DNA from 2 places in the Sporacetigenium sp. TC11 genome. Region 1 is predicted to be linked to the other one. Evidence: riboswitches for the same ligand, from Rfam matches in the RefSeq annotation. Region 1 holds a riboswitch; the other holds the start of a gene.
The links. A riboswitch is a leader RNA that binds a small molecule or an ion and turns the genes downstream of it on or off. The one in region 1 is predicted to bind glycine.
Positions count from the first base shown of each region.

Region 2: it holds a riboswitch for glycine, as region 1 does, so the genes downstream of both, ACUSRV_RS08625 (GrdX family protein) here and gcvT (glycine cleavage system aminomethyltransferase GcvT) in region 1, are expected to answer to the same signal.

Region 1 covers NZ_JBYVNY010000001.1:290,616-293,818, reverse strand. Annotated here, with positions in the region: gene lplA (lipoate--protein ligase) at 1-774, opposite strand, end outside; glycine riboswitch at 990-1,088, shown strand; glycine riboswitch at 1,092-1,173, shown strand; gene gcvT (glycine cleavage system aminomethyltransferase GcvT) at 1,237-2,343, shown strand; gene gcvH (glycine cleavage system protein GcvH) at 2,362-2,745, shown strand; gene gcvPA (aminomethyl-transferring glycine dehydrogenase subunit GcvPA) at 2,747-3,203, shown strand, end outside.
Region 2 covers NZ_JBYVNY010000004.1:171,847-175,049, forward strand. Annotated here, with positions in the region: gene ACUSRV_RS08610 (glycine/sarcosine/betaine reductase component B subunit) at 1-260, opposite strand, end outside; gene trxA (thioredoxin TrxA) at 331-648, opposite strand; gene trxB (thioredoxin-disulfide reductase) at 670-1,617, opposite strand; gene ACUSRV_RS08625 (GrdX family protein) at 1,638-2,012, opposite strand; glycine riboswitch at 2,107-2,208, opposite strand; gene ACUSRV_RS08630 (DegV family protein) at 2,502-3,203, opposite strand, start outside.

The DNA.
Region 1 (3,203 bases):
TTCTACATTTCCGCCTACATACTTTAACTCGTTAACCAAAGTATATTTAGGTGAGCTTCCAAAATTCCATTCCCAAGTGTTGTACTTCTCGTCATATAATTTTTTTATATTGTTCAAATCTTCTTCTGAGAATTTATAAATCTTATAATCAGTGTTTGTTTGAGAAATGTGTTTCATAATCATATCTTTAAATTCTAATATAGTTAAAGGATTTTTTAGATGTTCGCTAATATTTGTCACCCTACTTGCTACTGATTTTACACCTTTACCTTCAAATTTAGAAGGTTTTACTTTTAGAGCAGAAGAAATATCTGTTATTACTGAAGTAAATAATAAAGTACCATGATGCATAACTTTATTTTTATAATTGCATTGAGCATTTCCAGAGAACTTTCTTCCATCTATTGTTAAATCATTTCGTCCAGAAAACTCTGCGTCTACAGATAATTCTTTTAGTATATCTATTATAGGTTGAGTAAACTTTCTGAAATTATTAAAACTTTTAGCATCATCTGTTGATATGAAGGTAAAGTTTAAATTTCCTAAGTCGTGAAATACAGCCCCTCCACCTGTTAGCCTTCGAACTACTGGTATAGACTTTTCCTTAACATAATCATAATTTATTTCTGATAATGTGTTTTGATTTTTACCTACTATAATTGAAGGTTCATTTCTCCAAAGCATAAAAACATCTTCACTAAAGTTTTTTAGTATGTATTCCTCAGCTGCTAAATTAAAATTAGGGTTTGTGAGATTATTATCAATGAATAGCATGTTTATCCCCCTTGATTATTTATTTTATTAATTCTAAGAAAATACTATCAGATATATTATTAGAATTCAACAGTATATTGTGAACACTTATAAGATTTCAGCATATATAATAATTAGGATTACACTTGTTAAGATATTAATTAGAGTATAATAGTATGAAAATTATAGTATAATTGAATTGTAAAAGGAAAATTTTAGGAACTTAATATTATCAGGTGACATTAACGGGAGATATCCATTTGGATAGCCGAAGAAGCAATAAATTAATGCCGATTAATTTAGAATCTTTCAGGCAAAAGGACCGTTAATTGATGATACTCTGGAAAGTCCCATTAGGGCGCCGAAGAAGAAAAGTAGACTTTTTAAGTTTTACTAAAGCTTTCAGGTAAATATACAGAGATATGAAGGCATATATTATTTATGCTTTCATATCTCTTTTTATTTTATAAAGGGGGTGTATATATGGATAATGGAAAAAAAACTAAACTATATGATGCTCATAAGAGACATGGGGGAAAGGTTATAGAATTTGCTGGATGGCTAATGCCAGTACAGTATGAGGGTATTATTGAAGAGCATGAAGCTGTAAGAAACAATGCTGGATTATTTGATGTATCACATATGGGAGAGGTAGAGGTAAAGGGCAAAGATGCATTTAGATATGTTCAAAACTTAGTTACAAATGATGTAAGCATACTTTTGGATAATCAGGTTATATATACATTTATGTGTTATGAAGACGGGGGAATAGTCGACGACCTTTTAGTTTATAAATTCGACGAAGAACATTACTATTTAGTTATTAACGCTGGCAATATAGAAAAAGATTTTGATTGGATGATAGAAAATAAAGGATGTTATGAAGTTGAGATTTTAAATATATCTAGTGAAGTTTCTGAAGTTGCAATACAGGGGCCAAAAGCTCAGGAAATACTTCAAAATTTAACAGATTTGAATTTAGATGAAATAGAATTTTTTTACTGTAAAAGAGGTGTATTAATAAACGGGATTAAATGTCTTGTTTCAAGAACAGGTTATACAGGAGAAGATGGTTTTGAAATTTATACTGAAAATCAGCACATTGAAAAAATCTGGGATAGTATATTACAAGCAGGGAAATCTTGTGGTATTAAGCCAGCTGGATTAGGCTGTAGGGATACATTGAGATTTGAAGCAGCTCTACCTTTATACGGAAATGAAATTTCTAAGGATATAACACCGTTAGAAGCAGGATTGGGGTATTTTGTAAAACTAGATAAAGATAGTTTTGTAGGTAGAGAAGCTCTTCTAAAACAAAAGGCAGAGGGTTTAAAAAGAAAGCTTGTTGGTTTTGAATTAAAGGGAAGAGGCATTCCAAGACATGGTTATGCAGTCGAAGTTAATGGTGATAATATTGGATTTGTAACAACTGGTTATTTTTCACCAACTCTTAAAAAGAATATAGGCTTAGCTATTATAGATTCTAAATATACTGGTTTTGGAACAGAAATAAATATTTTAATTAGAAATAAACCTGTAAAAGCAGAAGTTATTAATAAAAAGTTTTATAACAAAAACTATAAAAAATAAACTATGGGGGTATTTATTATGAAAGTTTTAAAGGGGTTACTTTATAGTAAGGATCATGAATGGGTAAAGGTAGATGGGGATAAAGCTTATATTGGAATTACTGATTTTGCTCAACATGCCTTAGGAAGTATTGTTTATGTTGAATTACCTGAAGTAGACACAGAGTTAAGTGCTGAAGACATATTTGGTGCTGTAGAGTCAGTTAAGGCAGCGTCTGATTTATTTATTCCACTTGATGGCAAGGTAGTTGAAGTAAACGAAGTCATAGTTGACAATCCAGAGTTATTAAATGAAGATGCTTTTGAAAATTGGATGATTGTTCTTGAAATATATGATAAATCTCAGCTGGAGGATTTATTGTCAGCTGAACAATATGAAGAGTTCTGCGTTAAGGAGGCATAATATGTTTCCTTATATACCTAATACTGATTTAGAGCAAAAAAAGATGCTTGAAATTATCGGAATAAGCACTGTTGAAGAATTGTTTAAGGATATACCTGATAACTTACAGTTGAATAGAAGACTTAATCTTAATGAACCTATGTCAGAACTTGAGGTAAGTAAGGAATTAAAAAATATTTCAGAGAAAAATCTAAGCAATGAAGATTTAGTTTGCTTTCTTGGAGCAGGTGCGTATGACCATTATATTCCTTCGGTTATAAGTCATATTACATCTAGATCAGAATTTTATACTGCATATACTCCTTATCAGCCAGAAATAAGTCAAGGAACTCTTCAAGTAATTTTTGAGTATCAAACAATGATTGCAGAGCTTACAGGCATGGAGGTCTCGAATGCTTCTATGTATGACGGTGCTACAGCTTGCGCTGAGGCTGCTATGATTTCTATGGGAAGCACTA
Region 2 (3,203 bases), on a different contig from region 1:
TCAACCTTAGAAAGTATTCCTGGGAATATTCCCCCCTTACCTTCTACTTTTACTCTTGGTTCTACAACGTCTTTAACAGGAGTTATTCTTATACTTTCTCCTGGATGAGCTAATTCTATATCTATTGACTTTATACGCTCATCTCCACCAATCTCCCTTATCATTTCTTCTTTATTGATATATAAAACGCCACTTTCAATTTTAGTCACATCAGCGAATTGTACATCATTTATGAAGATCTTACCTAATTCAAGACGCATGTGGTGCACCCCCTAATATTTATTTAAAAGTTAAGAATCAAATAATCCTCAACTCTTACAACTTAAATGACTATATGTGTTTCTTTATCATTTCTTCTACTCTAGATTTACTAGCATCTTCTTTAGTTACTTCATCTATTTTTTGGCCTTCTTTATATATAGCTATTGTAGGTAATCCCAAAACCTTTTGTTGTATAGCTAATCTTCTAGCTTTAGTTGTATCTAATTTACAGAATTTAAGTTTATCACCATATTCGCCTTCTAATTGTTCTATATCTGGCATTAAAGCCTTACATGGTTCACAACCTTCACTCCAAAAGTCAACTAAAACTACTCCATCAGCTTTTAATACTTCACCTTCAAAAATTTCTTTATCAAGTATTACCATATTAAAATACCCCCTTTAATATTAATGTTCAAATTTAGAATCTATATATCTTTCTGCTGCTATAACGGCTATTGCACCGTCAGCAGTAGCAGTAACTACCTGTCTTAAAGATTTTTCTCTACAATCCCCCGCTGCAAATACTCCTGGTATATTTGTTCTCATTTCTGAATCAGTTATTATATATCCTTGTTTATTTACAGTTAATTTATCCTTAAATAAATCAGTTTGTGGTAAGTATCCTACAAATACGAATAACCCCATTGTTCCATCATTTTCATCAGCTTGATACTCAAAGATTTCGCCTGTCTTAGTATTTTCAAATACTATAGACTCAAGTATTCCATCTCCCTTTATTTCTTTAACACCTGTATCAAACCAAATATCTATTTTAGGATTTTTTCTAGCTTTTTCTTCTATAGACTTAGCGCATCTTAATTCATCTCTTCTATGTACTATTGTTACCTTTCTGGCAAACTTAGTTAAAAACATACCTTCTTCAACTGCAGTGTCTCCACCACCTATAGCAAACACTTCAAAGTCCGTGAAGAAGTCTCCATCACAAGTAGCACAATATGATACTCCCTTACCTGTTAACTCTTTTTCGCCTGGAGCTCCTAATTTTCTTGGACTAGCACCAGTAGCTATTAGTATAGCCTTAGCTTTGTATTCCCCTTTTTCACCTTTTAAAACTTTTATGTCTGATTCTAGGTCTGTGTCTAGTATAGTGTCTTTTACCATATCTGCACCAAATTCTCTACATTGTTCAACCATTCTAGCTATTAAACTTGGCCCTGTAGCATTTGGTATAGATCCAGGGTAGTTTGCAACTTCTTCAGTTGTAACTATTTGACCACCATTTTTGTCTTTCTCTATTATTAGCGTCTTCATTTTAGCTCTTGCTCCATAAAGACCTGCTGATAAACCAGCGGGACCTGCACCTATGATTATTAAATCATATACATTTTCCATATCCATAATACCCCTCCTTTTTATATTACATACTCTATTCTTTCTATTGTATTTTTGAATATATCAAGGTCAACTACCTGGAAGTCTTCTATTATATTTAAAGGCCATTTTGGTGTATCAAAATTTCCTCTAAATTTTGTAGCTGTATTTAAGGCTTCTTCTATCAACATTACAGAATTCATATCTAATTTTTTGTCATATTTTAATATTATAGTTCTATATGGAGTTTCATTTGGTTTAACACTTCCATAAAGCGGATGAGATAGTAATCTATATCCAGAGTGTATATAATCTCTACATTTTTTAAGTATACCAATATAATCTTCATCTAAAAATTCAATGTTTTTATTTAAATTACTATCTCTAACAAGAGGATTGTTTGTTAATATCAGCAATTATAACACTTCACTTTCTCTTAAGTTGTTTTTTGTAATAAAAAACAGGGAAAACAAATACCCCAATTTGTTTTCCCTGTTGATTCCAGGGTTCTGTCCAGATATAGTCTTTTTGCCTGAAAATTTCACTTAATTTCTTGGGAGGAATTAAGTTTGTCCCTTCGGCGGCCTATTGGCTCTCTTCTATATCCTTCTTTCAGACTCTTTATACTTTTCTAAATTTTCTATACCATTATTATACATTCTAGGAAAACGTTATTCAATCCTTTTTTGTTAATTTTTTATTAATTTTTACAATCTAAAGGCTACATTTCATTTTATTATAATTAGTTAACATTTATGACTTAATTTAATTATTTTTCATGTACTAAATATACTTTCTACTTCTATATAAGATATCCTTCTAAAATATTATGACATGTTTTTACATAAAAACACCCTTATAATTATAGGTTATAAGGGTTGATTGTTATAAATTTAGTTTTTTTGTTACTTCATGTAGAATATTCCCATTACTCCAGGGCCTGCGTGAGTTCCTATAGATGTTCCTACATCTAATATAACTATATCTTTCGGATTTATCTCTTTTTGTATCATTTCTTTTAATTTTATCAATTCGTCTTTATTATCTCCATGACCAATGCCTATTGTTTTATCACTGAGGTTTGTTCCACCTCTTTCTTTAACTAACTCAACCATTTTGGATATGACATTCTTTTTTCCCCTAACCTGGGCTATATTTGTAACTAATCCATCTCTTACTTCTAGTATAGGTTTTATGTTAAGCATAGTTCCTATTGCAGCCTTAGTAGAAGATATTCTTCCACCTTTTTGTAGATATTCAAGTGTATCTACGGAAAATATTACATCCATTTTATCTTTCATTATTTGTAGTTGGTTTAATATATCTTCTATATTTTTACCTTCCTTAGCCATTTTAGCAGCTTGAACAACTTGCATACCAGCTCCATAAGAAAAGTTCATAGTATCAAAAGTATATATATCTCCATCTATATCGTTTTTAGCCATAATCCCAGACTGATAAGTTCCAGATGCTGCAGATGATCCTCCAACATATAAGATTGTTTTTCCATCTTTTATGTGTTTATCAAATACCTCTTTAAACTGTATATATGTAGCTTGAGAAGTTTTAGGTACAACTTTTTCAGTTCTAAGTTTTGTATAAAATTC